DNA from 4 places in the Gracilibacillus xinjiangensis genome. Region 2 is predicted to be linked to each of the others. Evidence: riboswitches for the same ligand, from Rfam matches in the RefSeq annotation. Region 2 holds a riboswitch; each other region holds the start of a gene.

Region 1 (5,643 bases), on a different contig from region 2:
AAATAGCTGTCTAATTCACCTTTATTCCATTCACCGAATACTTCATGCAGTTCATCTGCACCTAATCCTAGTACATTTTTCAAAATGAAATACGCTTCACAAATTAATTGCATGTCACCATATTCAATCCCATTGTGAACCATTTTCACATAGTGTCCAGCACCATTTGGTCCAATGTAAGTTACACATGGGTCCCCTTCTACTTTTGCAGAAATCGCTTCGAAGATTGGTGCAACTAATTTATAAGCTTCTTGTTGTCCACCTGGCATAATAGAAGGTCCTTTAAGTGCTCCTTCTTCCCCGCCAGATACACCTGTACCAATAAAGTGGATACCTGATTCATCAAGTTCTGCATTACGGCGCATTGTATCTTTAAAGAATGTGTTTCCACCATCAATTAGGATGTCACCTTTGTCAAGAAGTGGTTTTAATGAAGCGATCGTAGCATCAGTCGCAGGACCTGCCTGTACCATTAGCATGATTTTACGCGGTTTTTCCAGAGAATCCACAAATTCTTCAATGGTCTTTGCACCAACAAAGTTTTTGTCTTTTGCTTCATTATTTAAAAAATCTTCTGTTTTTTGATAAGTTCTATTGTAAACTGCTACTGAATAACCCCTGCTCTCGACATTTAATGCGAGGTTTTTACCCATAACAGCAAGACCTACCACACCGAATTGTTGTTTTGCCATTTCTAATTCGCTCCTTTACTAATTAACTGCATATGTATTATTCCACTCCACTATTTTAGCATGAAATAGAATAATGCGTAAATCTGGTTTAGAAAAAATCATTCCATATATAAAGTTATTATATCCTGCTTACTACTGCAAGTAATTACATTCTATTTTCTGAAATTTCTGCATTTTATAACACAAATTGCTCAATTGCTCTTGCGATGCCATCTTCATCATTAGAGGCTGTAATCCAGTCTGCAACTTCTTTAACAGCTTCCTGCGCATTCCCCATTGCAACACCAATCCCAGCCTTTTCAATCATTTTAATATCATTTAAACTGTCGCCAGCTACCATTACCTGGTCCATAGTAATACCTAAACGGTCACATACTATTTCAATCGCTGCTGCTTTATTTACCCCGGCTGCATTCACTTCGATATTAGTTGGACTGGAATTACTTAATTCAATCTCATCCCATTCTCCCAATGTCTGCATTAATTTTTCTTTCACGTCTGGAGTTTCCGTATCAAAACCGAATTTTAACCATTCATGTGCATTAACATCTTCAGGTACTTCGCCTCGCCATATTTTATCAATGGATGACAGCCATGCCCATGTCTTGTGTTCTTCTTTTAGGGCAATAAGTTTTTCCATCACCTTCACATCTAATGTTTGTCTGGCAATCAATTCACCTGTCATTGTCCAAATTTCACTGCCATTCACTGTAATTAAATAATGAATGTCCAGTTCTTTTGCTATTTCAGAACTTGTTTGATAATGTCTGCCTGTTGAAATGATAACCTCAACACCTTTTTCACGCGCCTTTATAATTGCTTCCTTATTTGCTTCTGACACTTTGTGTTTCGTATTTAGTAACGTTCCATCCATATCTAATGCAATTAACCGAATGTCCTTCATTTAGAATCCTCCTTTACCCTTTTTATTTTATGTGATACCAACTAATTTAGCAAAAATGCGAAGGTTATTTCATGTTATAATGTGTATATTATAGCAACATGGTATTGATACTATGTTTATAATTTATATTGAGATTAAAGGAATTCATGAGGTGATTTATATGCAAAAACGAGCTGTAGTAAGTGTTGTTGGTAAAGATCAGGTTGGTATTATCGCCAAAGTTACAACCATCTTAGCAGAAAATAAAGTCAATATTTCTGACATTAGTCAAACGATCTTACAAGATTTCTTTACAATGATCATGCTGATTGATATTAATGATCCAAACAAGTTAAGTATACTTCAAAAAAATTTTGAACCTGTTGAACAAGAACTTGGACTTAAAATTAATATTCAATTAGAAGATGTTTTTCAAGCAATGCATCGTGTTTAATAAGGAGGAAGTTGAATGGCTATAGCTTTTACAGAAATCCAGGAAACCATACGGATGGTAGAAATGGAACATTTGGACATAAGAACAGTTACAATGGGTATTAGCCTCCGTGATTGTGCTGATCCTGACTTTTCTCAACTGAAAGAAAAGGTGTATAAGAAAATTACAACATATGCAAAAAATTTACAAACAACCGCAAATCAAGTCGCAGAAGAATATGGGGTTCCAATCATTAATAAAAGGATTGCCATTTCCCCTGTTGCTGAATTACTTGGAACTGCTTCAAAAGAACAAGCAGTTGAACTTGCTAAAACGTTGGATGATGCGGCAAAATATTTGAATATTGATTTTATTGGTGGTTATTCCGCATTAGTACATAAAGGCATCTCAAAAGGCGACCAAATCCTGTTAGATGCATTACCGGAAGCATTAAGCCAAACTGAAAGGGTTTGTGCATCTATCTCAGTTGCAACTACAAGAACTGGAATTAATATGGATGCTGTCGCACAAATGGGTAAGATCATTAAAAAAACGGCAGAATTGACAAAGGAACAAAACAGTATTGGGTGTGCCAAGTTAGTTGTTTTTTGTAACCCTGTTGAAGACAATCCATTTATGGCAGGTGCGTTTCATGGTGCAGGCGAGGGTGAAGCAGTACTAAGTGTAGGGGTTAGTGGCCCTGGTGTTGTTTTAAATGCATTAAGAAGGTATCCAGATGCAGACCTTGGCGAAGTTTCTGATGTGATTAAAAAAACGGCCTTCAAAATCACTAGAGCAGGAGAATTAATTGGACGGGTTGTTGCCGAACGCCTCAATGTACCATTTGGAATAATGGACCTGTCACTTGCTCCAACCAATGCAATGAATGATAGTGTTGCAGAAATTTTAGAAGAAATTGGACTAGAGCGTGTTGGTACACATGGTACAATAGCGGCCCTTGCTTTAATGAATGATGCGGTAAAAAAAGGCGGAGCAATGGCTAGTTCTTATGTTGGTGGTTTAAGCGGTGCTTTTATACCTGTAAGTGAAGACAATGGAATGATCCGCGGCATTGAAGATAATGCTCTTACACTTTCTAAGTTAGAGGCTATGACTTGTGTATGCTCTGTCGGTTTAGATATGATTGCATTAGATGGCAAGGCTAGCCCGGAAACACTTGGAGCAATAATCGCTGATGAAGCTGCAATTGGTATGATAAATAAAAAAACAACTGCTGTAAGAGTGATCCCGGTTATAGGGAAAGAAGCTGGTGAAGTTGTAGAGTTTGGTGGATTATTGGGGCGAGCTCCCATCATTGGTGTAAACCAGTTCAGTTCAGATAAACTCATCCAAAGAGGCGGGAGAATACCTGCACCAATCCAGGCATTAACCAATTAACTTTGATACAATAATATTGTTTAACTATTGGAATAATTAGATAATTCAAACTTTTTATTGTATTATTGACTAGTATTAAGAAAGATGCTATGATATCGACTAATGAAAAGAATAGACTCTTATCAAGAGAGGTGGAGGGACTGGCCCTATGAAACCCAGCAACCGTTAGAATTCGTTCTAAAAGGTGCTAATTCCACAAAGTGTATGCTTTGAAAGATAAGAGGACATCACGGGATACAATAGTCCTTTCTGTCCTCTTGTGCAGAAAGGACTTTTTTATGTTCTTTTCTAATTACTTGTCTTAACTTGCGAGGAAAGGAGTGGATTCAGTTGATTCAAATAAAAAACTTAAAGAAATTATATCAAACAAAGAAACAAAGTGTTCAAGCAGTGGATGATGTTTCTTTAACAATAAATCAAGGAGAGATCTTTGGTGTAATAGGGTACAGCGGTGCTGGTAAAAGTACATTTATCAGACTAATAAATCGATTAGAAGAACCCACTTCGGGATCTATTAAAATACATGATAAAGATATTACCAAAATGGCAGCGAATGAACTACGCATAAAACGTCAAAAAATTGGAATGATCTTTCAACATTTTAATTTACTGTGGTCAAGAACTGTCTTTGATAATATTGCATTCCCACTTGAAATTGCTGGTGTTTCAAAAGCAGAGGTAAAAAAGAAAGTTTCTGAACTTATTAATCTAGTAGGATTATCCGGTAAAGAAAATAGTTATCCATCACAATTAAGTGGTGGTCAAAAACAAAGAGTAGGTATTGCAAGAGCTTTAGCCAATGACCCGGAAGTCTTATTATGTGATGAAGCCACTTCTGCTCTCGATCCGGAAACGACAGATGATATCCTCGATTTGCTTGTTTCTATTAATCAAAAACTTGGTCTTACTATTATCCTGATTACTCACGAAATGCATGTAATTCAAAAGATTTGTCATCGTGTTGCTGTAATGGAGAATGGTAAAGTAGTGGAAACTGGCGAAGTACTAGATGTCTTTGTCCGACCGCAATCCAAAACGACGAAAAGATTTGTTCAGCAACTAAATCCATTAGAACATGAACAAGATAAATTAGCAGAATTTATTAATGACAGAAGCGATAGTGAAGTAATTAAACTTCATTTTATTGGAAAAGATACAAAGCGTGCACTAATTAGTGAAATCGCAAAAAATTTTACTGTAGAAGTAAACATACTACAAGGTTCCATTACCCCAACACAAGAAGGTTCGTTTGGGACATTATATATTGAATTAAATGGAGAAAGTGATGTTTTAACAAATACAATAAAATATATCAAAGATGCTGGAGTGGAAGTCGAGGTGTTAAAACATGCTTAACGAATGGTTTCCGAATGTTATTCCAGGAGATGTATGGGTTGCTACACAAGAAACATTGTATATGACAATCATTGCAGTTATTGGCACATTAATTTTAGGTATTTTATTAGGGTTGCTACTATTTTTAACAGATCAGGGAAACCTATGGGAAAACCGAATTATTAATTTTATTACAGCTCTAGTTGTTAATGTCTTCCGCGCCATCCCTTTCATCATATTAGTTTTGCTTTTATTCCCTTTTACCGATTTTTTAATCGGTACAATCAGAGGTTGGAAGGCTGCTTTACCTGCTCTAATTGTTGGAGCAGCTCCATTTTACGCAAGACTGGTTGAAATTGGATTAAAAGAAGTGGATAAAGGTGTGGTGGAAGCAGCTAAATCAATGGGAGCAAAAGCACATACGATAATATTTAAAGTCTTATTGCCAGAATCTATGCCTGCATTAATATCTGGTTTAACTGTCACAAGTATTGCATTGATAGGCTATACAGCAATGGCTGGTGTCATAGGCGCTGGAGGCTTAGGTGATTTGGCTTATATGAAAGGCTTTTTAAGAAGAGATTTTGATGTCGTACTATTGTGTACTATTCTTATCATTTTCCTTGTCTTCATCTTACAATTTATAGGTGATTTACTATCGAAAATGGTTGATAAAAGATAAATATAAAATAGTTGAAAGGATGATTTAAAATGAAAAAATTGTTAAGTTTATTATTAGCAACATTGTTATTTTTGGTATTAGCAGCATGCGGGAACTCCGAGAAGGAGGAAGCAACTGATGGGGAGAATGGGGATGAACCAGTTGCTATTACAGTTGGTGCTACTAGTGTTCCACATGCAGAACTATTGGAACAAGCTGTACCAATTCTTGCTGAGGAAGG
Region 2 (5,643 bases):
TGAATTTTTAAAGGAGACAGGCTTTGACGGATTTGGTCTAATTTTAACATTTATCTTTTTAACAATGCTTATCAATCTCTTTATAGGCAGCTCTTCAGCTAAGTGGACGATTTTAGCACCAGTCTTTGTACCAATTATGATGAACCTTGGTTATACACCAGAATTAACTACATTAGTTTACCGAATATCAGATTCTGTGACGAATATGATTACACCATTATTATTGTATTTCCCGGTAATCATTGCTTTTGCTCAGCGATATGAGAAGAAGATTGGTATTGGAACATTAATTTCTATTATGCTTCCATATTCTGCAGCATTTTCTGTAGGATGGATTATCTTGTTGTTTATTTGGATGTTGTTAGGTCTGCCTGTAGGGCCAGGCGCGGGGATTCACTATCCGATCCAATAAAGTAGGCTAAATATTTTTTAATAGTAGGGTGGCAGTTCCACGAAGGCTCAAAAAAGTGGAAAAAGTAATTCAATATGTCCCCGTTGTTACTTTTTCCCACTTGTTGCTTTTGATGATAGAAAGGTTTACTATTACAAAATAAAACCTAGTATATTTCGTTTCACTATGGTCGGACAAGTTGACAGATTAATTGCATCAGCAGGAGGTACATAAATGGATTATGAAGTAATTATCATAGGTGCGGGATCAATGGGTATGGCGGCAGGTTACTACCTAGCTAAGCAAGGAAAACGAGTGTTGTTAGTCGATAAATACAGCCCGCCGCATACCTTTGGTTCTCATCATGGGGAAACGAGGATAATTCGCCATGCTTATGGCGAAGGTGAGAGTTATGTGGAGATGGCATTGCGTTCACAGCAATTATGGAAAGAATTAGAAGATATATCCGGAGAAGATATTTTCCTTCCTACAGGTGTGATAAATGTCGGTGAATCAGATTCCCCGTTTATTCAGAATGTATTAAAAAGCTCAAAAAGTTATAAATTAAATGTAGAGAAGTTAACCGCTGATGAAATCAATCAACGATGGAGTGGCTTCAACGTACCTGATGAGTACATTGGATGTTACGAGCTGGACTCAGGGGTATTGATGAGTGAAAATTGTATCCGTGCATTTAAAAAGCTTGCATTAGAACATGGTGCAGAAATAGTAAGTGATGCAAACATTACAGCAATTTCTATCGAAAATAATAGTGTAACAGTGAAAGCCAATCAACAAAATTATACTGCGAAGTCCCTCATTTTAACGGCAGGTGCCGGCACGAGAAAACTTCTTCCGCAAATTGGGTTAGAGTTGCCTTTGCAAGAATTGCGCACTACTTTCTCATGGTTTGAAACTGGCGAAAACTTAGATCAATACCATTCAACTAATTTTCCGGCATTTTCTTTTCTATCACCTATCGGTACGTATTATGGTTTTCCAAGTATACATGGTGCTGGGGTGAAGATAGGACGACATGACAGCGGAACTCCCAGAGATATGGATAAACCAATCGATCCTTTTGGTACAAGTGATGCAGACAGAGCAGATGTTAGCAATTTTGCAAAACAGTATATGCCAGACCTTGGGGAGCATAAAGTAGGGAAAGCATGTACATACACAAATACTCCTGATGAGGATTTTATTATAGACAAGCATCCTGAACATGATCATGTTGTGATTGCGTGTGGTTTTTCAGGACATGGTTTTAAATTTAGTAGTGCAGTCGGTGAGATTCTTAGTCAATTGGTAACAGGAAATCGTGAGTCTATGTTAAATATTCGACAGTTTTCGATAAAAAGGTTGAAAAACTGTTGACATTCGACTCCTTTCTATATATGATTGAAAATAGTTTTTCCCAAAATATATAATACTTATCAAGAGTGATCGAGGGACATGGCCCGATGACATCCGGCAACCTTCTAATTGTTTAGAAAGGTGCTAATTCCTGCAGAAATTTTTTCTGAAAGATAAGGTTTTTAGATTAAAAGAGCCTTTTTCGATTATAAAAAAGGCTCTTTTAATTTTATTGTCGGGAAAATTAATTTTACTATTCGGTTTATGAAAAGGAGCAGGGTTTGATGTTAAGACTAGAAGGAATACGCAAACTATATGGAGAAGACGGAGATAATCCAGTTGAGGCACTTAAGAACATAAACCTTGAAGTAAAACGAGGAGAAATATATGGAGTAGTGGGATATAGTGGAGCGGGTAAAAGCTCTTTGATACGTTGTGTTAATTTACTTGAGAAACCAACTGCTGGAAGGGTCATTGTTAATGGCAAAGATTTAACGAAACTGCCAGCAAAAGATCTGAGAACAGAACGAAAGAAAATAGGGATGGTTTTTCAACAATTCAACCTGTTGCATTCAAAAACAGCCTTCGGGAATGTCGCGATGCCACTTATTTTGGAAGGATATTCGAAAGAAGCTATTCATGATAAAGTGATGAAACTCCTTTCATTTGTCGGTTTAGCCGATAAAGCAGATCACTATCCTGAGCAGCTATCTGGCGGGCAAAAACAAAGAATCGGTATAGCCCGAGCGCTAGCAACAGATCCACATGTCTTGCTTTGTGATGAAGCTACCTCCGCGCTTGATCCTGATACAACAAATGCTGTACTAGATTTGTTAAAACAAGTGAGAGATGAAATGGGAATTACCATACTTCTAATTACACATGAAATGAATGTGATAAGGGATATTTGCGATAAAGTGGCTGTTATAGATGGCGGAATGATAGTGGAACAGGGTACAACGATAAATCTATTTACATCTCCACAAACAGATATAGCGAAAAGTTTTGTTCGTACGGTCTTAAATGACGCGTTACCTGAAGCAACATGGAAGAACATTTTAGAAAAGGGTTCATCTAATTCTGTTTACAGAATTCTCTACAAAGGTGAATCTGCCAATAGCCCATTGTTATCAAACATTGCTAAGAAGTTCTCTGTTGATGTAAATGTCATTCATGGGACGATAACAACCATTCAAGGTCAGCCGTTTGGTAATATTATCATCGAATTTATCGGGGATTCTCGTGAAGTCAATATAGTTGTTAAGTATGTACAAGAACAAAATACAACAATTAGGGAGGTTGCGGCAGATGGAATTTAGTTGGTCATGGTTTTGGCCTGAGTTATTCGGTTCCCTTAATGAAACACTTTATATGATTTTTGTTGCATTTTTGATATCTTTATTGATTGGTATACCGCTGGGAATTACCTTGGTTATTACTAGAGATCAGGGGATCTTAGCAAATAAAACTGTTTTTAACCTATTGAACATTGTCGTGAATGTTTTACGTTCGATTCCATTTATTATCTTAATTGTTGCAATTATTCCATTGACAAGGTTGATTGTTGGAACATCAATTGGAACGACTGCCGCAATAGTCCCTTTAGTATTCTATACTGCCCCATATATTGGAAGGTTAGTAGAGAATTCTTTATTGGAAGTGGACCAGGGGACAATAGAGCTTGCAGAATCAATGGGTGCTACACCTTGGCAAATTATTTGGAAATTTCTCTTACCAGAAGCATTAAGCTCTTTAATTCTGTCCTTAACCATTGCTATCATTGGCCTAATTGGTGCGACAGCAATGGCTGGAGCAGTAGGTGGTGGTGGAATTGGCGATTTAGCCATTTCATATGGGTACAATCAATTCCAGACAGAGGTTATGGTTGTTACTGTGATCATTCTCGTAATTATGGTACAACTTATTCAATCAATTGGAAACTATTTATCTAAGAAAATTAGAAGATCGTAAGTAATTAATAACAATAATAGATGAGATATAAAAAAACAACTTAGGGGAGTTCAAACATATGAAGAAATTTTTAATTAGTTTTGCAGCAATAATTTTTATTTTAACTGGTTGTGGTTCCAATAACGGATCTGCTGATTCTACTAATGTGAAAGTAGGTACAACTACGGCAGAAACACCGACATGGGAGTTAGTGAAAGAATTGGCGGCAGAAGAGGGTATTGAGATTGAAATTATCCAATTTAGTGATTATGTGCAGCCGAATATTGCCTTAGACAATGGTGAAATTGATTTAAATGCTTTCCAAACAATTACTTACTTTCATTCGTTTAAAGAAGAACAAGGGTTACATTTATCAGCAATAGGAACGACAGCTATTTGGCCTATGGGAATCTATTCTGAAAAAATAGAAGAATTAAGTGAAATAGGGGATGGAGCGCAAATCATTTTGCCTAAAGAACCGACGAACTTAGGAAGAGCATTAATGCTTTTAGAAAAAGCGGAATTGATTACATTAAAAGAAGGATTTAATGGTTCCGGCGGGGTGGAAAGCATCGTGGAAAATCCGAAAAACCTTGATATTGTTACAGTAACAGCAGGCCAAACTGCCAGAGGATTACAAGATGCGACAGCGGCAGTTATTAATTCTGATATTGCCATTGCAGCAGGGCTAAATCCAACAAGTGATCCGGTTTTCCGTGAAGATGAGCAAAGTGTTCCATATATCAATATCATCGCATCACATACGGACCGTAAGAATGAGGAAGTGTTCCAACAAATCGTTGACATTTACCATTCGGAAAAAGTACAGAGCTTCATAGAAGATGAGTATGAAGGAGCAGCTGTCCCAGTGGTTCGACCGATTGAAGAGGTAATAGAGGAGCAATAGGAATAGCCTTAAAAAATACGTTTTATGAAAACCCCCACTTTTTACATTGTTCACATGTAGAGGTGGGGGTTTATTTGTAATCATCGGAGAAGTAGATTTAAATGGGCTGGGAATCTAAAATTCAGCACCTTTAACCTTCCCATTTAAAGGTTACCGCACTATTAGGTTCCATTTCATAATTAAAAGCTTCCGTTTTGTAGTTCACTTGGAATGATTCCGTATTGGAACTGGTATTAGCTACAATTAAAACAATTGACCCATCTGGATTTTTATAACCAACTGTTTCGAGTATACCATTGTAGTGTGTCGTGCTAATGCGAACTGCTCCAGGTTCAACAAATTTACTAGCATGTCCAATTGCATAATATTCTGCATTTTTCGAGACAGTACCATTATCTTTGTTGATTGTAACAACGCCTCTGCAATCAGTGCAACCGCCATTTGTTGGACCGCCATTTTGATCTAAAGCGATATTCCAAAACAAAACAGTCTTCGCCCAATTTCGAGGAGCCCCAATAATTAATTTCGACATATACCAATTTAAATTATTGCCAAAATCTGGGCTCCAGTCACCTCCACTGCATTCCGTTAAATAAATGTTCTTACTTGGAAAGGAATTATGAACACTGGACATAGATGCCGGCTCGCCTTCATAGCAATGAAAAGCAGTACCATCTACATATTTCCTTGTTTCTTTATCTTTTAAAAGGTTTTTTGAATAATTCTCTCCATTATTCCAGTTATGATCATAACCAATAATTTTAGTGGAAAGATTATTTTCTGAAAAAGCAGGTCCTAAATAATTTTTAATAAACATTGCTTGTTCCTCAGCTCCCATACTCATACTAGGATAGGATTCAGAGGTGAATTCTGGTTCATTCTGTATCGTAATAGCATCAATAGAGACCCCGTGACTCTTATATATTTGTATATATTTCACAAAATAATCTGCATAAGTTTCATAAATACGTTTATCCTTATAATTTAAGTACCATCCATTTAATTGTTGATAACCATATTTCATCCATGCAGGAGCAGT
Region 3 (5,643 bases), on a different contig from region 2:
ATCACTTGATCAATTGTCTTATCAAGGAAATAGCGATCATGGGAAACAGTAAGCATAACCCCTGGAAAGCTTTCTAAATAATCCTCCAAAACAGCCAAAGTTTCGGTATCTAAATCATTGGTTGGTTCATCCAGAAACAGAACATTTGGTTCTCTCATTAGTACTGTCAGTAAATATAATCTACGGCGTTCGCCACCAGACAATTTACGCACATATGTCCATTGCTGGGATCTTGGAAAAAGAAACCTCTCCAGCATTTGCTCTGCTGTTATGACGTCCCCATTCACTGTATGGACAACTTCTGCTACTTCCCTGACTAAATCGATCACTTTTACCGTCTCATCTAATGGAGGATGGTCTTGAGTATAGTAGCCAATTTTAACCGTTTCACCCACTTCTATTTTTCCATTATCAGGTGTAATCTTTCCAGCCAGAATATTTAGTAAAGTTGTTTTCCCACTCCCATTCGCCCCAACAATCCCGATTCGGTCGCCAGGTTTTATTAAGAAATCGAAATCGCGGAATAAGATCTTCCCTTGATAACTTTTCGACAGACCTTCTGCCTCTATCACTTTTTTGCCTAATCGAATGGAACCAACCTGAAAATCTATTTCATCCTTATTTGTATGAAAACTAACTTCTTTTAATTGCTCTGCCCGATCAATTCTTGCCTTTTGTTTCGTTGTTCGTGCTTTTACCCCACTGCGAAGCCATGCTATTTCTTTTTTCAATAGATTCTGATGTTTTTTCTCTGCTTGTATTTCCTGTTCTTCCCTCATCGCTTTTTGTTCAAGAAATGTTTGGTAGTTCCCATTGTATGTATAGAGATTCCCATTACTAAGTTCAAAAATCCGATTCGTTACACGATTCAGAAAATAGCGGTCATGGGTTACAAGCAATATCGCCCCTTTATATTGTGGTACATATTCTTCTAACCATTCAATCGTATCATTATCTAAATGGTTTGTCGGCTCATCTAAAATCAATAAATCAGCTGGTTGAATTAAAGCCTTTGCAATGGCCACCCTTTTTTTCTGACCGCCAGAAAGCTCTTCCACCTTCTGATTCATATTCGTTATCCCTAATTTAGTCAGTACCGTTTTTGCAACAGTCATAGCATCCCATGCATCCAGATGATCCATCTCTGCTTGCATTTGAAGTAACTTTTGCTGCAAGTGCGTATTCTCCGGTTCCCGCTCTAATTCTAATACAGCCCGCTCATAATTTCGTAGTGTCACAATTGTTTTTGCCTCACCATAATAAATCTGGTCAAGGACAGATAATCCGCTATCTAATTTCGGTTCCTGATCTAAGTATTCCATTCGATAATCATTTGGGTGGTCCATCCCGCCAGATTCAGCTGTGTCTAATTTTGCTAATACTTTCAGTAATGTAGATTTCCCTGTTCCATTTACACCAATCAACCCGATCCGGTCATTCTCACTTACGGAGAAAGTGATACTGTCAAAAAGCACTTTTTCCCCATATGTTTTTGTTAATCCTTCTACTTTCAAGCCTCGCAATGCGGTCAACTCCTTCTTTCAGACATTCCTGATTATAAAATAGGCGATATCAACCGTGATACCGATTCTTTAAATCGAATCCATAACGGCCTTTTTTGATATAGCGCATAAGTTAGTTGTGTTACATTTTCCATATCTTTCTCAAATTCATCCACAAGCATTTCTGCCAATGTCTCATTATATATAAAAGCATTCACCTCAAAGTTCAGACGGAAACTTCTTACATCAATATTTGCCGTTCCGACAGATGCAATGGCTCCATCTACTATAATCATCTTAGCATGTAAGAATCCCTTCTGATAAATATAAACCGTTGCCCCTGCTTTCAGTAATTCACCAATATAAGAGTATGTTGCCCAATAGACAAACGGGTGATCAGGCTTGTTCGGTATCATAATTCTAACATCAACACCGGACAAACATGCTATCTTTAATGCATCTAGCAGACTCTCATCTGGAATAAAATACGGTGTTTGGATAAAAATATATTTCTTTGCAGACATAATCATTTTCATATAGCCATGCTTAATTTGCTCCCACTCCGAATCAGGACCGCTTGAAACAATTTGCATACCAATTTTACCTGCAGGCTTTGTTGCATAATAACGCTTATGGTAATCAATGTCATTGCGAGAAGCCTGATTCCAATCAAGAATAAAACGTGTTTGCATATGGTTGACTGCACTGCCAACAACCCTTAAGTGGGTATCCCGCCAATAACCAAATCGTTTATCAACACCTAAATATTCATCACCAATATTAAAACCACCGATATAGCCGATTTCTCCATCAATGATCGCCAATTTACGGTGATTCCGATGATTAATTTTCAGATTAACTTTTGGAATTAATGGGGGAAAGAATCCTTCCACCTCTGCCCCTGCTTGACGCATTTTCCGTATTAATTTCCGGCTTAACTTCCTTGATCCCATATCATCATACAGAAACCTTACTTCCACACCCTCTTGCGCTTTTCTCATCAGCACATCCGCTAACCGCTGTCCCAAATGATCTGATCTCACAATATAGTAAACTAAGTGAATATGATCTTTTGCTTTCTCAATATCTTCTATTAGTGCATTAAACTTCCGATTCCCATCAGTAAACACTTTTACATCATTATCTTGTGAGAAGATGGCATCATTGTTCCGTAAATGTAAGTAAAACAAATCCTCATATGCATGCATTCTTTCATCATTTACTTGAAACTGTTTTGATTCAATCTCTCTCAATTGGTGTTGTACAGCTGTTTTTACACCTAATTTACTCTTTGTATCCCATGTAAAGATCGTCTTATTACTAAGCTTTCGACCGAAAATTAAGTATAGAATAAATCCAAAAATAGGAATGAATGTTAAAACCATAATCCATGCCCATGTTGATGTTGCATTTTTTCTCTCTAAAAAGATGATCGCTAAAGATAATATAATATTAAAAATTAAAAGAAAACTTATTACTAATTGATAAACACCCATCTGATGCCCCCCTTTCCTTGTCTTAATATAGCATACTTTTCCCTAATACGAGCGAATCAACACTTCGTTAATCAATGGACAAGTATTTTTCGTCTGGACTATTCTTTGGACCTTTGATTTGTAATACGCCATTAGTAAACGTTACTTTGACTTTATCCTTATCAATCATGTATGGTAATGTAATCGTTCGTTCCTTATACTGTTCTTTTCTCTCTTTTCTGTAATAGTGATACGTTTGATCATAATGCTCGGTTTCTTCCTTATGCGAAATATTTATCAATAGTTGACTTCCATGAACAGCTAACTGAATCTGTTCTTTCTTAACACCAGGCAAATCAACACGGACCAGCCATTCTTTTTCTGTTTCTAAAATATCTGCCGGAATTCTCTCAGGGCCTCTTGCTCTTTCAAAAAACTGGTCAATTGTCCCCATAATATTTCGTGTTGGTTTATCGTAGATAAATGCATCCAGCTTTCTAATTAGTTCATCTCCCCAAACCGGGAGTCGTTCTGATCTTTTTTCTTTATTATCCATTTTTATCACCTTTCTTTTTTTATTTTTATACTAGTCTATGCACCTGTAAAGAGAGTGTAATAGGTATTTGCCTAAAAAAATTAATGGAGCTGATTGCAAAAATTGATCATTATGATTGACGCTTACATTCTTTTCACTTATAATATGATTAATAATTTCATTAATAGACTCTTATTGAGAGAGGCAGAGGGACTAGGCCCGTTGAAGCCCGGCAACCGTCAGTTTGGAGCATCCAAGTTGAAAAGGTGCTAATTCCTACAGGTGCAAACCTGAAAGATAAGAGGAGGATATAAGTTAACACAAACCTCTTCTTACCTGGATAAGAAGAGGTTTTTTTATTACATATTAATTGGAGGGGTATTATGACACATTCATTCGATTTTACAGGCAATGAAACATCATTGCTTCATGGCGGCCAACAAGTAGATCCTGCCACTAATTCACGTGCTGTCCCTATTTACCAGACAACATCTTATGTATTTAATGACACAGAACATGCACAGAACTTATTTGCTCTAGCAGAACCTGGCAATATTTATTCGCGAATTATGAATCCTACAGTTGATGCATTCGAACAGCGTGTGGCATTACTGGAAGATGGTGTTGCTGCTGTTGCCACATCCTCTGGAATGGCGGCAATTACTCTAGCCATTCTGAATCTAGCAAATACAGGTGATGAAATTCTTGCTGACAGTAATTTATATGGAGGAACGTTCAATTTATTTAACAAAACGTTACCAAAGTATGGAATTGATGTGAAATTTATCGATGGATCGAATCCAGAGAATTTCCGCACTGCGATCACACCTAAAACAAAAGCAATATTCGGAGAAATTATTACTAATCCAAGCTTAAATATTTTCGATATTGAAGCTGTTGCTGATATCGCACATGAAAATGGTATCCCGCTTATTATTGATAATACTTTTGCTACCCCATATCTATGTAAACCAATTGCATGGGGTGCAGATATCGTTGTCCATTCCGCAACAAAGTGGATTGGAGGTCATGGAACAACCATAGGTGGCATAGTAGTTGATAGTGGCAAGTTTAATTGGAACAGCGACAAGTTTCCAGGTTTTGTTGAACCTGACGAAACATACCATGGCATTCGTTTCGGTATTGATATTGGACCGCCTGCCTTCGCCATTAAATTGCGTGTGCAGTTATTACGTGATATTGGTGCATGTCTAAGCCCGCAGAATGCTTTTTATTTCTTACAAGGGCTAGAAACATTGCATTTGCGTATCGAACGTCATAGCGAAAATACAAAAGCGGTAGCAGAATATTTAAATGATCATCCACAAGTTGAATGGGTAAATTATCCAGGTTTAGAAAATCACCCTTCACATGAATTAGCGAAAAAGTATTTACGCAATCATTTTGGTTCCATCATTACTTTCGGAATCAAGGGTGGCAGAGAAGCTGGACGTGGTATTATTAATAACATCCAGTTATGGTCACATGTTGCAAATGTTGGTGATGCGAAGTCATTAATTATCCACCCCGCCTCAACAACTCATCAACAATTATCCGCAGAACAGTTAAAGTCATCTGGTGTGACAGAAGAACTTGTCCGCTTATCTGTCGGGATTGAAACAGCTGATGATATTATTAAAGACTTAGATCAAGCAATTGCTAAAGCAACAAATAGTGAACCGACAATTAAAATAGATGCTGAAAAAGCGATTGTATGGGCGTTATCTTCACCATATGCCAGAGAGAATGCCGGAATCCGCCAAAAAAATATTGCAGTAGTAGGCTATAGTGAGGAGGCTGCAAATACTGTTGCTAATTTACAAAAGCTAGGTTTTCAAATTACACCTGTCAGTGAACAGGAAAGCACCCTTTATGGTGTTCCAGCAGTTAGTAACCCTTCCGATGCAGAAGGAGACATTGATATAGTATTAGTAGTAGAATCTAATAATCCGAATCTAGTTTCGGGCAAAGCTAAAATCGTGTGGTTTAGAGAAGAAGCTGATAGCACAATTAAAGCAAATGCGGAAGCAAAAGGACAAATTATTGTAGAAAACCGTTGTCCTTACCAAGAGGCTGACCGCTTACGCCGTGGAGAGTAATCCCCTTCCCTATCCGTTATTCAAGAGAGAAT
Region 4 (5,643 bases), on a different contig from region 2:
TGATTCATTGACAGAACACTACTCAATGGTGAATTAATTAATAAGATATAAAGCATTTTCAGTTCAGATCCTGTAAGCATAATCACACTCTTCACAAGATGTCCATCCATTTCCATCACTCCTATGTTGTCATGAAAATATTATACTTCATTTAAGAAAAAAGTATAGTACTAAAAAACATGGGGAAATAATTAATTATCCGTTTTGTCATACTACATATCACTGTAATTGACTGAAAATACGCATCCAATTATTGAAAATTTTTTAACTGGCGGAATAATTTTTCTACCGTTCCTACCCCTACTCTATCGTATTTGGCAAGGACTAAAAGTTCTTGTGGCAGCTGTCCTACTTTGTTAATATTATCTTCATGCATTTGTCTGAGGAAATTAGGGAAGCCGCTGAAATTGTCTTCCGTTAAGAGTGTAGTGGCTAAACCATCGGTCATAATTATATATTCTGAACGAAAGAATAAAAACAACTCGCCAGGGTGCTGCTGAAAAACATTTCGCCGAATCCTCTCCTCCTCAACGAATTGTTTCAGATCTGAAAAGAAGTATGCTTCATTTTCTTCTTTATACCGTTTCACAAGTTTCGACATTCCATTAATCCTGGCAGGTAACTCACTCATAACCCGTCCCTGTTGGACACCACCTAATGCAATCATAAATCGTTCTGCACTTGGGAACCTTTGAGGCAATAAAAATGCATCTCGAAGAAAGTAAGGAATCTCTATTTGCTCATTATTATACTGGATGACTCGAATCGTTGTATCACCTGGAAGAAGTACAGTTTCCGCTATAGGTACATTCTGGTGTTTTTCTAATTCCTTATCAGGATTTGTTACTTGATTAATTTGAATCGTCAAATTGTCCTCTAATTCTTTCAACCGTAAATGAATTTCCTGAATATCGTAAGTGTGCGCTTGTTCTATTGATGGATCTTTATATTCAGGGACTTCCACTGTTGCAGAGCCATATGTTTCTACATACCATTTAATCACAATGTAGAGTGATTCCCACGCAGATAATGCTTCTGAAAACCGGAAATTTCTTGTTTGATGTGCTGCATCATTACCTAGCAAGCGGATATTATGCATTGCATCACTTTGTTCTTTCAGGATAAGACCTTGATCCACTAAACAATGAATTCGATCATTTAAGCCTGTCTTTTCATATTCTGATATCTTTTCTAAATGAAAAACATGCTGGATAACTCCCTCAACAAATACTCGGGCATGTGTGAGCATTGTTCTGGGACTAGTAAATACACTGTATTCTAGTTCTCTGGCAATTTGAGCTAACTCAAAGGATATCTCCTGAAGAAAATAATAAAAATACTTTTTCTGTTTCATAATACCTAACCTCTCGATCAATCTTTTAATAGTTTATAAGACAAATAAAAGCAACTATCAAAAGATAGTTACTCTCCAATACTATATTGCTTCCCATAAATTCCAGGGATAATCATTTGGCGGGATGGAGTCACAATAGGTTTCTTCTTTTTTTACTGGGTGGTCAAATCCAATACAATGGGACCATAATGCAATTTGTTGTCCTGGTTTATTGACTTTTGCTCCATATTTCTGATCACCGAAGAGAGGGAAACCACGTGAGGCAAATTGAACTCTTATCTGGTGAGGACGACCTGTATGCAGATCAACTTTCACTAGACTAAAATTATTGGATGTTTCGAGAACTTGATAGTCCAATACCGCCTTTTTCGCTTTTGTCTCCCTTTCCGAAGCTGTCCTGACTATATTTTTTTGTCGATCTTTTACTAAATAATCCTCTAATCTGCCAGACTTCTTATAGGGCAAGCCATGAATCACCGCTAAATATTGCTTAGTGACAGAGTTTCTTCGAATCGCATCAGATAATCGGGATGCCGCTTTGGATGTTTTAGCAAATACCATGGCACCGCCAACAGGCCGATCTAATCGATGCACTAAAGCTAAATATACATTCCCCGGTTTCTGATAACGTTGTTTGATATCTTTTTTTAATATGTTTAACAGATCCTCATCTTGTGAGCGATCTGCTTGAACTGGAACGTTAACAGGTTTCTCGACAGCAAGCAGATGGTTATCCTCATGCAGAATCGGAATCTCCATAGTATCTCCAGACTCCTTTTTTTTATTGATGTCTTCGATCATACCATAAATTATACCTAGTTAAAATAGTCTCGTCCAAAATCTCTTTTGCTCTTACCAATAAAAAAGCCTTTGTCGCTTCTAATGCAACAAAGGCGTGTAAACCATTTTATCCCCAGATCTCTTTTGCTAAATCTACAATGTACTTCAATTTATTCCATTGGTCTTCTTCTGTTAATTTATTCCCATGGTGTGTAGAGGCAAAGCCGCATTGAGGACTTAAACACAGCTGATTTAATGGAACATATTTGGATGCTTCTTCTACACGAGCTTTAATCAATTCTTTATCCTCTAATTCTCCATTCTTTGAAGTAATCAGTCCAAGTACAACGTGAGCTCCGCCGTTCGGAATATGATCTAATGGTTTAAAACCGCCTGAGCGTTCATCATCATACTCCAGGAAAAAGCCGTTCACTTTTTCTTTTGCGAATAATGTCGGTGCAATTAAGTCATAACTGCCTTCAAATGCCCAGTTAGAACGATAGTTTCCACGGCAAAGGTGTGTTGTTACAATAAGGTCACCAGGTTTGTCTTCAAGTACGCCATTTACAACACGTAATGCCAAATCAATTAAGTAATCTCTTGAAAATTCTCCGTCATTAAACGGGATATCTGGTGAAGATAGTCCTGCAATATACACATCATCAAATTGAAGGTAACGAACACCCGCATCATAAAATGCTTTGATTGCATCACGATATGCCTGAATCACATCTTTTGCAAATTCTTCAATATCTGGATAAATAGAAGCATTGCGAATTCCTTCATTAAATAATTGATTCGGACTAGGGATTGTCTGTTTAGCAACCGCTCTTCCGTCAACAATTTCGTTAAATTCTTTAAAATCCTGAATAAATGGATGTTTTGGATTAAAAGAAACCTTGCCATTATTGCGGATATTATATCTCTCTGTTTCTTCTTCTCCATTAAAGATATAGCCAACTTCCGGAACATATCCTTCAATCCCGTTTAAATGCTCCAAAAAGTCGGTATGCCAGAAGCGACGGCGAAACTCTCCGTCAGTAACAAGCTCTAAACCTACTTCAATTTGTTTATCAACAATGTGTGCAATTTCTTTATTCTCCACTTCACGCAACTGTTCTGAGGAGATTTTCCCTTCTTGAAAATCTTTTCTCGCTTTCAGCAGACTCTCTGGTCTTAACAGACTTCCTACATGGTCGGCTTTAAATGGTGCTGTAATTAGTTTTGTTGTCATTGTTCATTCTCCTTTTTTTGGCATTTAACTTTTCTTAATTAGCATCAAAAAAGACCTTCTAAGAAGAAGGCCTTTCATTAGCAAAAGTCATTCTTCTTATCTTTTAGACTGTTTGACAGTCTATTGGAATTAGCACCGGGTCTATCGATATAGACTGGTTGCTGAGACATCGCAGGGCCAAATCCCTCCGCCTCTCTTGATAAGAAATTATTTAATTTTATAAAATGATACTTTCATTTCCAGGAATTATTTATATCCCGGATTAATGGATGGTGTAACTCAACCAGTAGCTAGTACTTATGAGTAACTGATTGTAAGTTTAATATATCGTTCAATAAAATGCAATACTTTTTTTCAAAGAATTCAGAATATTAAAAACCATAAACAATGATATATTACTAATGCTGGCCATTTAGTGCCTTTTCATTAAAGGATGCTAGATTTAATTGGTCACAGACAATTTGATTTTTCCCTTTATGTTTTGCCCGATATAGAAGATCATCTGCTTCATCAAAGAAATCCACCTTAGATAAGTGTTTCTCGAGGTGTTTCAAGCCAATACTAACCGTTACATTTCCATTTAATTCCTCATGAAACTGTTCAGAAATATGACAACGAATTTCTTCTAACAAACTATAGGTTGTTTCTAACTGTTTGTTTGTCAGTAATACAGCAAATTCTTCCCCCCCATACCTGGCAACAATATCATCCTCTGTTACTTTTTCGGAAATGGCAATTGCCACACGCTTTAATACAATATCCCCATTACTATGTCCATATTTATCATTTACCCTTTTAAAATTGTCAATATCAATAACAGCTAATTGCAACGGCATATCATAAACTATACTTTGTTCATATAGAAAGTCCAGATATTCATGGAATGTTTTATGATTATAAAGCCCTGTTAGTGCATCAATCTTCGTCAGCCTTTCCATCATTGTACTCTTCACCATTAATTCCCGCTCCTTCTCTGTAGTCTTATGCAGCATCTCTAGAACTTCATTTACCCTGGATAGAATGAACAGAAAAACGAAGTAGCTGCATAATAAAACAAAGATATAAGCAAAATATTCATATACAGATACAGCAGCTCGAATTGATGGCAATAAATAAATGGAAGACAAACCAATAAGATTTACAATCAAACTAAATTTAAGTTTTTTCTGATCCAAATAAATTAATATGGCAGCCATTGGCAGCAACATCAGAACCTGGAGTCCTGGTACAGAAGGGTGACTGATAATGATAGCCAGTGCAGATATCGTGCCCGTAAATGTCAAAATTCTAGCACCTTTTACCCCTTTTACCTTAATAAAGTAACTAGTTAATCCCATTGCAGCTAATTGTATAGTTGCAGGAATTAGTAATTTACTTATTGTATACTCCTTTACATAATATGGGAAGTAGTATATCGTGATAATTAAACCAATCACTTGCCCTGCAAATGACATGAATACCATTATCCAATAGATATTTAGCACTTTCACAGTCCACAATTTATTGTTAACAAGTTGGTGACTTTCATTTATCATTTGTTTCCCATCCTTTTATCTTCCGTGCATTACCCTTTTATTAATTATACACAATCCATTAGGCCTTATCACCTAATATCTTCTATAATATTGTTTTTTTACATTTTATCCTACGATTTACTTAGAATAGTATATTTCGGTAATTCTCTATTTATTGCTAACTTACTATATAATGCGGTTATATATACGACACATGGAATTTTTACTATGAGCTCTTTTAATTTTTGTTTACTCGTATGTTCTCCGTGGTATAGTCTTCTATTAGAAAGGAAGAATACTTATGATTTCTATATATCTATCGACACCCGAGGGGAAATTAAATAGAGAAGAGAATTTTGTTGAAAACAGCTGGATCCAATGTACCGCACCAAGTATGAAGGAGATAAAGACCATATCGAAATATTGTCATGTACCAGTCGAATTTTTGGAAAATCCGCTGGATGAAGAAGAAGCAGCAAGAATTGAGCATGATGAAAACACTGGCAGTACACTAATTATTAATGATTTCCCAATTGAATATGAAAATCAAGAGCATTTCACTTCATATACTACGATACCAATTGGTATTATCTTAACAAACTCACATATTATTACAATTTGCCATAAGGAAGTATCCTTTTTAAAACAAATGCGTCCAAACGTTTTTACTAGGAAAAAAAGTCGTCTGGCATTGCAAATTTTACTTTCAATTTCCACATTATATTTAGAATGTTTACAACAGTTAAACAAGCAGCGTATTG

What was found. A riboswitch is a leader RNA that binds a small molecule or an ion and turns the genes downstream of it on or off. The one in region 2 is predicted to bind S-adenosylmethionine.
Region 1: linked by a shared signal. The riboswitch ahead of ACFOY7_RS00360 (methionine ABC transporter ATP-binding protein) and the one ahead of ACFOY7_RS04120 (methionine ABC transporter ATP-binding protein) in region 2 are both predicted to bind S-adenosylmethionine.
Region 3: linked by a shared signal. The riboswitch ahead of ACFOY7_RS06890 (PLP-dependent aspartate aminotransferase family protein) and the one ahead of ACFOY7_RS04120 (methionine ABC transporter ATP-binding protein) in region 2 are both predicted to bind S-adenosylmethionine.
Region 4: linked by a shared signal. The riboswitch ahead of ACFOY7_RS13750 (5-methyltetrahydropteroyltriglutamate--homocysteine S-methyltransferase) and the one ahead of ACFOY7_RS04120 (methionine ABC transporter ATP-binding protein) in region 2 are both predicted to bind S-adenosylmethionine.

The regions. Positions count from the first base shown of each region.
Region 1 is NZ_JBHSDT010000001.1:66,162-71,804, forward strand. Features, by position in the region: gene gndA (NADP-dependent phosphogluconate dehydrogenase) at 1-692, opposite strand, end outside; gene ACFOY7_RS00345 (Cof-type HAD-IIB family hydrolase) at 868-1,596, opposite strand; gene ACFOY7_RS00350 (ACT domain-containing protein) at 1,757-2,029, shown strand; gene ACFOY7_RS00355 (PFL family protein) at 2,045-3,406, shown strand; SAM riboswitch class I at 3,523-3,629, shown strand; gene ACFOY7_RS00360 (methionine ABC transporter ATP-binding protein) at 3,737-4,762, shown strand; gene ACFOY7_RS00365 (methionine ABC transporter permease) at 4,755-5,423, shown strand; gene ACFOY7_RS00370 (MetQ/NlpA family ABC transporter substrate-binding protein) at 5,453-5,643, shown strand, end outside.
Region 2 is NZ_JBHSDT010000003.1:238,169-243,811, reverse strand. Features, by position in the region: gene ACFOY7_RS04130 (AbgT family transporter) at 1-412, shown strand, start outside; gene solA (N-methyl-L-tryptophan oxidase) at 626-1,768, shown strand; SAM riboswitch class I at 1,822-1,927, shown strand; gene ACFOY7_RS04120 (methionine ABC transporter ATP-binding protein) at 2,032-3,066, shown strand; gene ACFOY7_RS04115 (methionine ABC transporter permease) at 3,056-3,718, shown strand; gene ACFOY7_RS04110 (MetQ/NlpA family ABC transporter substrate-binding protein) at 3,777-4,604, shown strand; gene ACFOY7_RS04105 (glycoside hydrolase family 30 protein) at 4,735-5,643, opposite strand, start outside.
Region 3 is NZ_JBHSDT010000004.1:570,300-575,942, reverse strand. Features, by position in the region: gene ACFOY7_RS06905 (ABC-F family ATP-binding cassette domain-containing protein) at 1-1,523, opposite strand, end outside; gene cls (cardiolipin synthase) at 1,556-2,998, opposite strand; gene ACFOY7_RS06895 (Hsp20/alpha crystallin family protein) at 3,066-3,533, opposite strand; SAM riboswitch class I at 3,702-3,816, shown strand; gene ACFOY7_RS06890 (PLP-dependent aspartate aminotransferase family protein) at 3,896-5,611, shown strand.
Region 4 is NZ_JBHSDT010000008.1:509,883-515,525, reverse strand. Features, by position in the region: gene ACFOY7_RS13765 (hypothetical protein) at 1-110, opposite strand, end outside; gene ACFOY7_RS13760 (DUF4145 domain-containing protein) at 251-1,354, opposite strand; gene ACFOY7_RS13755 (RluA family pseudouridine synthase) at 1,436-2,113, opposite strand; gene ACFOY7_RS13750 (5-methyltetrahydropteroyltriglutamate--homocysteine S-methyltransferase) at 2,262-3,368, opposite strand; SAM riboswitch class I at 3,462-3,574, opposite strand; gene ACFOY7_RS13745 (GGDEF domain-containing protein) at 3,767-4,903, opposite strand; gene ACFOY7_RS13740 (magnesium transporter CorA family protein) at 5,184-5,643, shown strand, end outside.